4 regions of the Arsenophonus sp. aPb genome follow, and region 4 is predicted to be linked to each of the others. Evidence: predicted binding sites of a transcription regulator. Region 4 holds the regulator's gene; each other region holds the start of a gene.

Region 1 (3,560 bases), 270 kb from region 4:
AAAATGGGTTTTGAAAACTCTAATACTAATAAACGACCACCGGGTTTTAATACCCTAAACATTGATTTTAGTGCTTTATCTTTATCAGTAACATTGCGCAGACCAAAAGAAATACTTATACAATCGAAGTAGTTATCAGGAAAAGGTAACTCTTCAGCATTAGCCTGGACATAATTAACATTACCAACAATCCCCCGATCGCGGAGCTTTTCGCGCCCCATTTTCAGCATAGAATCATTGATATCAGCCAGAACAACCTCACCTTTTTCGCCAACTATTTTGGCAAATTTAGCTGTCAAGTCGCCAGTGCCACCCGCCAGATCTAAAATATATTGCCCACGGCGCGCGCCACTGGCTTCTATTGTAAAACGTTTCCAGATTCGGTGGATCCCTAATGACATAAGATCGTTCATAAGATCATATTTCGCGGCCACCGAATGAAAAACAGCAGCAACCAAATTCGCTTTTTCATCCTTGGCTACTTTACGAAAGCCAAAATCAGTGGTTTCTTTAATTGGATCTACCATATTTACGCTCATTTAATCATTAAAATAATCGAAAGTGTAATCATGTTTATCGCAAGATCTTATTTATGATCTACCGATTTTTGTTAATTATGATTTAGCGGTCTGTTTGCTAAATTCAGTATCAATCGGACGTTTCACTTCTATTCCCAATTCTTTTAAACTTTCCGCCTGACTAATCAAATTACCTTTTCCTTCCGCTAATTTTTTGATTGCCGATTGATAATTCAGCTGTGCTTTGCTCAAACTCTGACCTAAAACCTGTATATCATCAACAAATAACCGCATTTTGTCATACATTCTAGCGGCACGCTCGGCAATAACTTGTGCATTTTGACTCTGGCGTTCATAGCGCCACAAATTATTAATAGTGCGTACTGCCACCAATAAGGTTGAAGGGCAAACGAGTAAAATGTTATTTCGCAACCCTTCGTCAATAAGTTCAGGCGCTTCACGTAAAGCAATCAAATAAGCGGGTTCAAGTGGAATAAACATTAGTACATAATCTAGCGATCTTAATCCATTTAATTGATGATAATCTTTTCGTCCAAGCTCTTTTATATGGTTACGTACAGAATTAACATGCCCCCGCAATGCCGTAGCTCTTTGCTGCTCATCTTCACTATTAAAATAGTGCTCATAAGCTGTCAGTGACATTTTAGCGTCGATTACAACATCTTTACCTTGTGGTAGACGAATAATCACATCCGGCTGATAACGACTATTGGAGGTATTGATACTGACTTGAGTTTCAAACTCATGCCCCTGCCTTAGCCCAGAAGCCTCCAATATGCGAGAAAGAATTGTCTCACCCCAATTTCCCTGAATTTTATTATCCCCTTTTAACGCTTTAGTCAAATTAATCGTTTCTTTTGCCATCTCTGCATTTAACTGCTGAAGCTGACGAATTTCATGAGCTAAGGTATGACGCTCACGCGCTTCCTGACTAAAACTCTCATGTACCTGACGGCGAAAACCATCCAATTGTTCACGGAAAGGTGTTAATAATGCAATTAAACTCTGACGGTTCTGCTCAGAAGCGCGACGCTCATTTTGTTCAAAAATACGATTGGCTAAATTCTCAAATTGAACATTTAACCGTTGCTCACTATTTAGTAATAGCCGCTGCTTCTCTTCAAAAGCCAGTCGTGTTTCTTCAAGCCGTGTCATCACTTCACGTAGTTCAACTTCTTGATTACGATTAATTTCCCTTTGTGACCTTAATTCTTGGTCACGGTGCTGACACTCAATTTTCCAATATTCGAGGTGGGCAATTTTTTCTTCATAGCTAGCCTGAATACTATAAAAGTCACGCAATTCCGACTCTTTTTTATTCATCTTTTGCGCAATAAGTAGCCAGATTAAACTACCACCAAAGAGTGTTCCGGTAAGAAATCCAATAATTGCATATAATAACTGAATATCCACCTGGGTTTCCTTAAAATAGTCTTTATTTTATAAAGTAACTTAGTGGTATACTGTATAAATGTCCAGAATAAACTTTACTTACCTTGGTCAACAAACAGCACTAGGCTGAAATTTAACGACTGTTTTACCCCATCCACTGAGCAAGCCAAGATAAACCAAATGCCCCTGGCGTTAAAATAGCAAATGCCCAGATCATGGCAGAAAGTAAATTAGCCAGCTGAAAATAATGTTTAGGCATTGCACAAATACCTGCTACTAAGGGGATAACCGCCCTTAAGGGGCCCAAAAAACGGCCAAGAAAAACACTCCATACTCCCCAACGGTCAAAAAAACGATGACCCCGATCAAGCACTTGAGGACGACGAGAAATTGGCCACATATGGCTTACACTGTTCTTATAATGAAAACCAAACCAATAAGACAACCAATCACCCAAAAAAGCACCACTAGCGGCAGCTAACCATATAGGTAAAAAAGCGAGCCCATTATCACCAATTAATGCGCCTAAACCAAGCAAAATTACTGTGGCAGGTAATAATAAGGAAATAAAGGCTAACGATTCGCCAAAAGCTAATATAAAAACAATAAAGATAGCTAATATTCGATGGTTGCGAGCAAATTCGGTAATAACATTAATAATTTCAGACAATGTCAACTTATTATTCCTATTACAGTTAAATTTTCGTTATTATGTCGTCAATAATGTAAATTATTGTCAGTTTAAAATATATAATACGATAAGTTCAACTTATAAAATGATAAATTTAAGTTATTTAATTTTATGCTATTATCCGGCAGTTAACCTTAATTGATTCACTAAAAAGACGAAATAAGAAAATTAGCCGTTAGTTGATCAAAATAGAGATTATTGAATACCTTCGATAATAAAAAATAAAACGAATATTACTTAAGGAAAATAAAAAAACCGCGATTAAATAAAAAAGATATAATAAAATAAATTTATCGCTATTTTATAAAAATAACAAACAGTTATACCCGTTTTATCGAATAAATTAGCTAAGCATGTAGCATTTTTTAATTTAATAACCGGCGAGCTGCATCAACAACAATCCCTAAAACATTCCCTTCAGTTTGGCGTAATAATGTTTCATCTGGCGTTTCTTGTTGGGTACGGTTAACAATCACACCGGCTATCATACCTGCTGATAATCCCTGGCTAGAACACATAGTCAGTAAGGTGGCTGATTCCATTTCATAATTAATCACTCCCATCTTTTGCCATTCTTCCATCGATCCACGAAAACGACGAACAACCCGGCCACTATAAGTATCGTAACGCTCCTGACCAGGATAAAAGGTATCCGAAGAAGCGGTAATACCAACATGGGTTGTGATCCCCGCTGCTTTAGCAGCTTCATATAGCGCATTGGTACAACTAAAATCAGCTATTGCAGGATATTCTAAAGGCGCAAAATGTAAGCTGGCACCATCTAGACGTACCGCGCCAGTTGTAATGAGTACATCACCGACATTGATATTTTTTTGTATGGCGCCGGTAGTACCGATACGAAGAAAAGTACGTATTCCTAATTGTGCCAATTCTTCAACAGCAATAGAAGTCGAAGGGCCGCCAATGCCGGTGGAACA
Region 2 (3,560 bases), 1.5 Mb from region 4:
AGGAATAAATGATAATATTAACTCAGGTATTGTTAAATCAGAAACCTTTTGAATATAGTTATTTTCTATAATCTCAAGTTGAAGAGTTTCATGGCTAGTTTGTACTAGGCCTTCTGCAGTTAAGCCAAACCAGCATGTAACAGCGATCCCAATCAGAGCGGCAATGGCTGTAGTAAAAAGAAGGATCCCAATCGTAAAAAAACTGATTTTCCCTAATGAAGATGTTTGATTTAAGCGTGCTATAGCATTAAGTATTGAAGCAAATACCAACGGCATGATAACCATTTGAAGTAATTTTATATAACCATTGCCTATAATATTGAACCATGATAATGAATCATGCACTATTTGATTATTTGTACCATATACTAAATGTAAAATAACTCCAAAAAAGGTACCGATAAGAAGACCAACAAAGACTTTTTTTGATAGACTCCATCCATTTGCACTTACTTTGGCCAAAAAAAGCAATAATATGGTAAAGATAAGTAGATTAAAAATTACGGGGAAATTCATACCCTCTCTCCAGCTCCGGTTTATTGTTATAGGTATAAGATTCTTTGTCATTGGTGAAGTAAGATGATGAACAACTCCCAATGAAATTCATTTTCCCTTATATATTATCAGTAATAAAAATAATTTTGTTATAACTAAATGCAATTTCTTATTCATAATGCATCAAGGGGAATGTAATGAAATTAAATCGTTTAGTTCATTAACTACATATGTAATAACGTTTTTTCTCGTTTCTTGCAATATAGGTTGTAGTGGTAATTGATAGTTCGATGGAATTAAAATCGCACAAATAGCTAATAAGATGGCGATAGAATGCTCCGCTCTTTGATTAGAATTATTACCTAAGATAGGAAAACAGAAAGAAATTTTTAATGGCCATAAGAAAGGTATCCCTTTTACGGTTAACATATCTCCAACTAAGTGACTGAAATAGCCTAATAAAAATGCTTGAACTAGTGCATCAGAAAGCCAGTAACTATGGGGAAGTTGAACGGATAATAACATAATGAGCAACCATGCGAGTAAACTATGGGTAAAACCACGGTGGCCACATAAACGACAAATTGGAACAGAAATAAAACGAAATAAACGTCCCAGATGAGATGATGGATGATCTATATCGGGTAGCAGAGCGCCAAGTAATGCACCGGCCAATAAATGAAGCCAATCACCATATGCAAACTCGGGTGTAATTGCTAGTTTATGCACAAGTATTAATGATGATACTGAAAAAAGCAGATGCCCGGTGGCAGTCATAGCATATAATATCCAACTGTTTATTTATACAGTTTGCAAAGTATAATAGTTTTGGCTTGGTTTGAGTAGTGTAATCGGAAAAAATATCTTATTTATTAAATAATAAGAGTAATTTTTTGTAAGAAAAATGATAATGTATTAGTTTGGCAGTATACTAATGCATCAACTTACTGCCAATCATTGAAATTTAAACGATATGCTTAGTTGCTAATTCAGTCAGGGTGGTGAGCTTGAAGTCTGCTAATGTCCACCGTGTATCAGTAAAGTAATCTTTTGGTGGTACAACGATACTACGCATACGTGCAGCTTTTACAGCAATCATGCCATGGAAAGAGTCTTCAAAAGCAACACAATGAGTTGGTTCAATATCTAGCAGTTTTGCTGCTTGTAAGTAAACTTCTGGGTGGGGTTTACTGTATGGTAATGGCGTTGCTGAGACTACGGCTGAAAAGTAATCGCGAATATTAAACATAGTGAGTACTTTTTCTAGCATGTGCTTTGGTGAAGCTGACGCTAAACCAATTTTTAAATTATGATCTTGGCATAGTTGAAGTGCATGTTTAACACCTGGTAATAACGGTCGTTGTTCTTCTATAAGTTCAATAACACGTTTAACAATTTTTTGTTCAACCTCTTCTAATGAGGTTCCTTGCCAAGGAGCAGCTGAGTACCACAGTTGTACTACTTGATCAATACGTAATCCTAGTGTGTCAGGGAGTTGATTGGCAATTGATGTATTAACGCCAAGTTTACTAAGAATTTCTTTTTCTGCTTGGCTCCAAAGGGGTTCAGAATTAATCAATAACCCATCCATGTCAAAAATAGCAGCTTTGATAGATAGCTTATGACACATTAAAAGCACTCCTATTATTCATGATTTGCTGATTAATTCTACCAACTTAAAATAAAGAAATCTTTTAATATAGATAGGTGAGGGCTAATTTTGATTAGGGATAAAATAACATTTATATATTTTTGATAACATTTTGTCATTTAGTATAAACGTAATATAAAAAATATGAGGAGTTTGAATGAATTATCAAACAGCATTTTATATCGCTATTGGAAAGCGTGTTTTAGGGTGGATAGTTTTTTCATTAGCACTGGTGTCTACAGTAGTTTCTTTAGTCTTACTAGCAGAAAAGCAAGGTTTGCAGGGAGATGGCTTAAATGCTGTAGCCAATGACTTTATTAAAACTATGGCTCATATCATACGACAAAACACAGCCTTTTTAGATTTTTTTTGGCATAATTCACCAATTCCCAGTACACATATGGGGTTTTCGACAGCTAATCTTGCTTTTATTTTGCTATTTTTCTTAATGTTTGTTGGTCAAGCTTTGAGTGCGTCAGGTAACAGAATGAATCGTCAATTGAAATTTATTAAAGAAAGTATTGAAGATCACCTTATTTTCGAAAGAGCAAAAGGTATGAAAGTATCAAAAGAAGATATAGAAGCCAAAATTACTATTCCTCATCATACTATTTTCCAGCAGTTTTTTATTCTGTATATGTTACCGCTTATAATAGGAGGAATACTTTACTTTATGATGAATATCTTAGGCTGGTAGTTTTCTTATATTATAATCAATTGGAAAATAATTTTATTGAACAGTTACAACAAGATTATCAATAATGCCTTATCTAGTAATAAAGCTATTATTGCGGATATTATAGCAATTTAACAAATAATAGCGTTGATATATCAATTGGCGCTTATCACAGCCTACAGGGAAAGGTAAACTACTTTACTAATGGGGGTTTGAGATAATTCCATTTAATTAAATTTTTAACATCAATTAATTGCAATATATAGTGAATTATTACCTATTTGTGTTCTAAGTTATTTCACTATTAATTTAAATTTTTAAACTCCTTCAATGATGGTTTGCAGTAAATAAATAGTCTTTGTAAGAAAAATTCAGGATTATCATCTGCAATAGATAAAATAATCCTAACTTTGCTAATTATTTTTTACTTAAGAACGAATTGAAATTTTATTGCAAGAAGAACGTTTTTTTATTTTACTAATATAGTTGTAGATTAATGCAGCTATAAAATAAATTGCTTGAGTTAATACAATACAAGGCCCAGTTGCTGCATCAATATGAAAACTCAAAATAGTGCCTATTAAAGAAGATGTGGTCGAGGCAATAACCGCAATAATTAGCATTCGATTAAAATTTTGGCATAGTGTAAAAGCAATAATGCCAGGGGAAATAAGCATGGCAATAACTAAAATAATTCCTACCGCTTGTAAAGATGCAACAATAGTCAGCGCCAATAAA
Region 3 (3,560 bases), 1.4 Mb from region 4:
TTTTTCGGCACGAAACGTGTCACGTCGATGAATTACATGCACTTCTGCGGCGATATTGGATAGGTAAAGTGCTTCTTCAATAGCAGTATTTCCACCACCTACTACTGCCACTTTTTGCTTGCGATAGAAAAAACCATCGCAGGTGGCGCAGGCTGAAACGCCACGACCTTTAAAGGCTTCTTCAGAAGGTAAACCCAGATAGCGAGCTGAGGCGCCGGTAGCGATAATAAGCGCATCACAGCTATAGATTCCGTCATCACCCGTGAGTTGGAACGGCCGTTGCTGCAGATCAACCGCATAAATGTGATCATTAATAATATTTTCTTCTGCAGTAAATTTTTTAGTATGTTGCAGCATCCGTTCCATCAATACCGGCCCCATTAACTCGGTATGATCGCCTGGCCAATTTTCAACTACGGTGGTGGTGGTTAACTGCCCTCCTGGTTGCATGCCGGTAATTAAAACCGGATTTAAGTTTGCTCGGGCGGCATAAATAGCTGCCGTATAGCCAGCTGGGCCAGATCCCAGAATAATAACCTTACTATGCTTGTTGGTGTTCATGGCGGCTCCATTTGTAAGAATATCTATTTAATGTGGCGATTGTAGGAGATTAGGAAAATTAAAAAAAGTAAATTGAATGAAAAGATGATAAGGAATAATCATTCTTTGTTGACTTGTTTTAACATTTTATTTATTAAGGCGAGTTATGAAAAAAGATTATTTTTGGTGAAATAACGTTTTAAAGTGAGAATTTTTCTGATGTCTTATTGACAATTAGTTAATAATAAATTCATTTCCTTATGATGTTCTGATTTTTATTCATAATCTTTGACAATCGGTTGTGTATTTGAGAAAACATCTTATAGGATTAATTACCTCATTTGATTAATTGAAATTGAACATCATTTAAACAAATAGATAAATATCCTACTTTTCATTATCAAATTGAAAACTAACCAGATGATTTATCTACAAGATGAATTATACTACAAATACTAATGGTCAGGCGGAGTTTAACCTTATTGCATCTTTTCCAATTCAATAATAAGAAAAGAAAATAGGGAATGTAATGGGTATAAAAAAATAGATAAAAGAGAGATAACGAAATGATTGATAACAAAAAGCGTCCAGGAAAAGATCTTGATCGTATCGACAGGAACATACTTAATGAATTGCAAAAGGATGGTCGTATTTCTAATGTAGAGCTTTCTAAGAGAGTAGGGTTATCGCCGACCCCTTGTTTGGAACGTGTGCGTCGTTTGGAACGTCAAGGTTTTATTTCTGGTTATACTGCTTTATTAAATCCACACTATCTCGATGCATCTTTATTGGTTTTTGTTGAGATCACCTTGAACCGTGGTGCTGCAGATGTTTTTGAACAGTTTAATGCCGTTGTGCAAAAACTGGAGGGAATTCAGGAATGTCATTTAGTCTCTGGAGATTTTGATTATTTACTTAAAACACGGGTTCCTGATATGTCTGCCTATCGCAAATTGTTAGGCGAAACTTTGCTTCGCCTTCCTGGTGTCAATGACACGCGGACTTATGTAGTAATGGAAGAGGTGAAACAGAGTAATCGTTTGGTCATTAAGACACGTTAATCAAATAGATGCAAAACCGGAAAAAGTTAGGTACACTCCTGTTTATGCATACAGTTTCAACGCTGAGCATTACTCAGCGTTGTTCCTTTCAATCAACAGGAAAAACCTGGAGTGTTAGTTTTGGGCCAGGAATATACAGAAGACAAAAACATTAAGTTAAAAAAGATCAGTAATGGCAAGATACTGACAGAGGTTATTTTACTGATAATTACTATCTGGGCGATTTTTTTGCTGGTGGCTCTGATAAGTTTTCATCCTTCCGATCCTAGCTGGTCACAGACAACTTGGAATGAACCGATTAAAAATTTAGCTGGCGGCATTGGTGCATGGTCAGCAGATATTCTTTTCTCTGTTTTCGGCATCTTAGCCTACGCTATACCATTAGTCATGTTGTTAGGATGTTGGAATGTATTTAAAGATATCGATAACCAGGATTGTCTGGATTTTTTTGTTCTTTCTTTACGCCTGATCGGTGGGTTAGCGTTAATAATTACCTCGTGTGCCCTGGCAGCACTTAATATTGATGATTTACCTAATTTTTCCTCCGGTGGCATTATTGGTAGTGTTTTTAGTAATGCCATTCTACCTTGGTTTAATATTTTAGGAACCACGTTAACGCTACTTTGTATTTGGGCGATTAGTTTCACCTTATTTACGGGTTGGTCATGGTTAACGATTGCGGAAAAGATTGGTGCACTAGTTTTAGCGGCAATAACGCTTATTACTAATCGTAATCGTAGTAACAACAAGCATCAAGCAACAGAATCTTATGTCTCACCTCATCCGGCTAAATTATACGATGGTACATCAGACACAGCAGATTATATTGATCCTGATGATGTGCTTTTTTCAACTGCGCCAATTAAACAGTTAGCGAAAGAAGGATTGAGTAATAATAAAAACGATCAATTGTATCCAGATAAAGTACAGTTTTTGACGCCAGATGAAGCCAAAGTTGCCCTTGATATTCAGGCAGAAACATTGGACAAATATGACGAAGATATTTTTAGCAAACCGTCAAATATCTCCGTTCCAATGGATGATGAAGTTGATCTCAATCAACGGATAGATCCTAATCACGTTTCTAAAGTTGGCTTGCAAAAAGAAGTGGCTGATCTGGCTGAACCCTTAATTTCCCCAGTAACCAAAATAGATGCGGAAACTGACGCCAGTACTGCCTTCACGCCGGTAAAATCACAAATTAAAAAAGGTATTGGCCCCGAATTTCCGCGCCCTAATCCTGTTCGTTTACCAACAAGGCGCGAGCTTTATGGTAATCGTCTAACGACACAAAAAGAGCAGGAATTGGATGCAGAGCAAAAAGCTTTTCAAAATCACGCGACCCAGCCTGATGGCGCTGAGTTTAGTATTGATAATTGGAATGAAGAAAAATTACGTGATCAGTTTTTGCAGCAGCAAAACGAGCGTTATAACACCAATATAACTAATAATCTTAATCAGCTAACAGATAACATTGATGTGGACGACAAACCTATTACATCAGATGAAATAGAATTAAACGCGTTAGTTGAAAACCAACCGCACATTGAGCATAAATGGCCTTTGGCAGAAGACGAAGCGATATCGCAAGAGCAAGTAGCAAAAGATTTCAGTGAAACATCATTAGCGCCTGAAGATAAAAAGCAACAGCTAGCGCAGACATTGCCTGAGCAGGGAAGTCTTTTTCATCCTTTTCTGGTACGTAATGATCAACCATTACCAAAACCCACGACGCCAATGCCTTCATTAGATCTGCTTGCCAGCCCACCAAACCACAACGAACCGGTTGATATGTTTGCGTTGGAACAGACATCCCGTTTAATTGAAGCGCGTTTAAGCGATTATCGGGTAAAAGCGGAAGTGGTTGGCTTTTCACCTGGGCCTGTTATTACGCGCTTTGAGTTGGACTTAGCCCCTGGCGTGAAGGCCGCACGTATTTCTAACTTATCAAGAGATTTA
Region 4 (3,560 bases):
ATAATTTTATCCGTACCATATTCCCTAGCCATTTGGCGTAAAGAGACAGTAGGTGAAAAACGAACAAAACTGTCACGTCCTAACCAGATAACGGCAAAGAATTTTTGAATACCATTAAGTAGACGTAATGGTGGTGCTGGGGAGTGGCCTTCTCGACCAGGCGCTCGACCGAACATCACTGATACGGGTAGCATCTGAATGTTTAGTTCGGGATTATGGCAATGAAGATCAAGATAAGCCGTAAATGTTTTTACTGAATCTTTACGTGGATCTGGCGAATAATAACGAAAGACACGTGGGCCATCATCAATAAAGACATAAGCAGGTAATTTAATTTCGTCTATTTCAATCGGATCGAGTGGATCAGGTAAGCCAATAGAACAGCATTGTTGACGTAACGTCAATAAGTCCGTTTTAGAATGATAAGGTAATACATATAGAAAAGGACGTGTCGTATCAAGACGCAATTCTTTAATTGGATCTGCTGGTATGAGTTTACTTTTTACCAATAATTTCATTGGTAAATCTAATAGATTATAGTAAATTTTACGCCAAAATGACATAGGTGAGCGATAGCCTCTTATTAGAATCCTACCCAAGCATATCAGAAATAGTAATTAATATCTGTTTAAAAGATAATAATTATACTAAATCCCATATATAACTGTATCTAGAGAGTAAATTTTATGGCAAACCAAACAACGGGACTAGCCCGAATTATTAAAGCAACAGGTTATTCGCTGAAAGGGTTAAAATCAGCTTGGAAGAGTGAAGCGGCTTTTAGACAAGAAGCAATTATGGTGGTTATCGCCATTATTGTGGCTTTTTTCCTTGATGTGCAATGGATTGAACGGTTATTACTTATAAGTTCAGTAGTATTAATAGTCATTGTTGAATTATTAAATAGTGCGATTGAAGCAGTGGTTGATAGGATTGGTACAGAATTACATGAACTTTCTGGTAAAGCAAAAGATATAGGCTCAGCGGCTGTTTTTGTTTCAATTTGGTTAGCTATTTTTATTTGGGCAGTTGTGATTGGTAATCATTATTTCGTGAGCCAGTTATAAAAAATAGGGTTTTACACATTTATCAGTTTAAAATCTTCATATAACTGTATATACTTACAGTGACAATGTGCGAATGCCAATAATAGGGGGCGAAATGAAAGAATTAACGTTGAGGCAGCAGCAGGTCTATGATCTGGTGCGTGAACACATTTCGCAAACGGGTATGCCTCCCACACGCGCTGAGATTGCTTCAAGTTTAGGTTTTCGTTCACCAAATGCAGCAGAGGAACATTTAAAGGCATTGGCGCGTAAAGGCGTTATTGAAATTGTTTCTGGTGCTTCTCGCGGTATCCGGCTACTACAAGAAGAAAATGAGGATGAAGGATTACCACTTATAGGTCGGGTTGCGGCGGGAGAGCCATTACTTGCCCAAGAGCATATCGAAAGCCACTATCGGATTGATGCCACTATTTTTAGACCTAGTGCTGATTTTTTATTACGTGTTAATGGTATGTCCATGAAAAACATTGGAATTATCGATGGTGATTTACTCGCTGTACATAAAACACAGCAGGTACATAATGGGCAAATTGTTGTTGCACGTATTGATGATGAAGTGACGGTTAAACGCTTTAAGCAAGCGGGTAGTAAAGTCGAATTAATTGCTGAAAATCCTGAATTTGAGCCAATTATTGTGGATTTGCGGACACAAAACTTAACTATTGAAGGGCTTGCTGTTGGTATTATTCGTAATAGTGATTTATTTTAATCATTTTACATATAATTAATTTTTAAGTAAATTCAGTTTAATTTATTGAGTACAATATTATTATTTTCTAATTTTGTTTGATTTGTAATTAATTGGTATTAAGTAAGTTATTTTAAATTTTATTGATTATTTAATAAAGGCCGGTTGGATGAACAACTGGCCTTTGTATCTCTATTTAACCCTAGTAATGCAGAGCTTTAACACGATTTTTTCTCGATTTTGTAGCAAGGTGAGCATAGCCCATGGCTTTCAACAACGGTATGGGATAACTGGAAACCAGTCTGTTTGGCTAATTTTATAATAGCGGTTTCTACTGTCTGACCATTACTTTCGGCAACACTGCCGCAACTGTCACAAATTAACATAACTGAAGTATGTTTAGGATCCTCAAAATGATGACAAATAACATAGCTATTTGTTGATTCTATTTTGTGAATAAATCCTTGTTCTAAGAGAAATTCTAGGCCACGATAAATGGTGGGTGGTTTAGCTTGAGGTTCAGAAATTCTAAGTAGGTCCAGCAAATCATAAGCACTAATAGCACAAGGTTGGGCTGCTATAAGGCGCAATACCTCTTCTCTTTGTGGCGTTAAACGTACATTACGCGCTTGACATATTTTCTTTGCTTGGGACAATATTTTTTCCTGATCTTGCTTTGTCATGAATTATCCTAATGTGAAGATCATTATAATAATGATATTATCATATTTATACTTTTTGTTATCTACCATAGTTCTAAAATAAATAATATCTTTTACTATTTTCTAATAATGTTTTTTTTATTTTCTATTGTTAGAAACGGATACTTAATTGGAAAATGGAATGGTATTGTGAGTAGTAATTAAGATGATTAATTTCAACTAGCTAGTGGAATTAATATAAATTATTTCTGCTTATATTGAGAGCTATAAAATTGATAACGAGTTTTACTTGCGATCAGATCTTCCTCTTTACTGAGATTCCTATCACAAATCTATTATATTATTTTTTTATAACTGATAATTATCAGTAACATTTTATATATTGCCTGATTTTTTAACGGAGTTTTTAATGAGTGATACCAAAAAAATACACCATGTTTTTATACTTATGGGGGTATCTGGTAGTGGTAAATCTGCAGTTGCGAGTGGGATCGCTCAGAAAACAGGAGCAGCGTTTTTAGATGGTGATTTTTTGCATCCTCGCGCCAATATTAAAAAGATGTCGGATGGCCATGCTTTGAATGATTCTGATCGACTGCCTTGGCTTAAGGCATTGAGTGATGCTATTTTTGCTATGCAAAGAACAAATAGTGTTTCTTTAATTGTTTGTTCCGCTTTGAAAAGAAAATATCGAGATATTTTAAGAAACGGAAACCAACATCTGTCATTTCTTTATCTTGAAGGAGACTTTCAGTTAATAGAAGGCCGATTAAAAAAGCGTAAAAATCATTTTTTCAAACCAAATATGTTAGTCTCTCAGTTTGACACTTTAGAAGTACCTAGTAATGATGAAAAAGATGTGTATGTCATCGATATTAAGCCACCATTAATTGAGGTTATTGATAATACAGTAAAATTAATTGATGAAATTATTACTAAGGAAAATAGATGAACACGCCTATACCTGAAACATTAAATATGCTGATGTTGACATTGACTGCATCAGGCGCTGTCTTTTTATTGTTGTTTCTGGTTATGTATGCAAGATTACATGCTTTCATTGCATTGATGGTGGTTTCTATTTTAGCGGGACTGTTTTCTGGCATGCCAGTTAAAAAAATTATAGAAACAATGCAGGAAGGT

The links. Region 4 encodes LexA, which represses DNA repair genes until DNA is damaged. Its sites were predicted from a motif close to TNCTGTATGTACATACAGNA; they were not measured.
Region 1: rmuC (DNA recombination protein RmuC) is a predicted target of LexA. The motif match lies at 2,001-2,020, and genes of this name have one in related genera.
Region 2: QE177_RS06205 (metal-dependent hydrolase) is a predicted target of LexA. The motif match lies at 1,287-1,306, and genes of this name have one in related genera.
Region 3: QE177_RS05120 (DNA translocase FtsK 4TM domain-containing protein) is a predicted target of LexA. The motif match lies at 1,638-1,657, and genes of this name have one in related genera.

What each region holds. Positions count from the first base shown of each region.
Region 1 is NZ_CP123499.1:2,658,924-2,662,483, forward strand. It holds gene ubiE (bifunctional demethylmenaquinone methyltransferase/2-methoxy-6-polyprenyl-1,4-benzoquinol methylase UbiE) at 1-527, opposite strand, end outside; gene rmuC (DNA recombination protein RmuC) at 615-1,952, opposite strand; gene QE177_RS11860 (DedA family protein) at 2,077-2,607, opposite strand; gene udp (uridine phosphorylase) at 2,988-3,560, opposite strand, start outside.
Region 2 is NZ_CP123499.1:1,404,039-1,407,598, forward strand. It holds gene QE177_RS06200 (L-cystine transporter) at 1-516, opposite strand, end outside; gene QE177_RS06205 (metal-dependent hydrolase) at 679-1,272, opposite strand; gene hxpB (hexitol phosphatase HxpB) at 1,460-2,125, opposite strand; gene QE177_RS06215 (YniB family protein) at 2,304-2,843, shown strand; gene QE177_RS06220 (metal ABC transporter permease) at 3,251-3,560, opposite strand, start outside.
Region 3 is NZ_CP123499.1:1,154,915-1,158,474, forward strand. It holds gene trxB (thioredoxin-disulfide reductase) at 1-561, opposite strand, end outside; gene lrp (leucine-responsive transcriptional regulator Lrp) at 1,107-1,601, shown strand; gene QE177_RS05120 (DNA translocase FtsK 4TM domain-containing protein) at 1,836-3,560, shown strand, end outside.
Region 4 is NZ_CP123499.1:2,930,839-2,934,398, reverse strand. It holds gene plsB (glycerol-3-phosphate 1-O-acyltransferase PlsB) at 1-563, opposite strand, end outside; gene QE177_RS13160 (diacylglycerol kinase) at 687-1,067, shown strand; gene lexA (transcriptional repressor LexA) at 1,162-1,776, shown strand; gene zur (zinc uptake transcriptional repressor Zur) at 1,974-2,438, opposite strand; gene gntK (gluconokinase) at 2,827-3,369, shown strand; gene gntU (gluconate transporter) at 3,366-3,560, shown strand, end outside.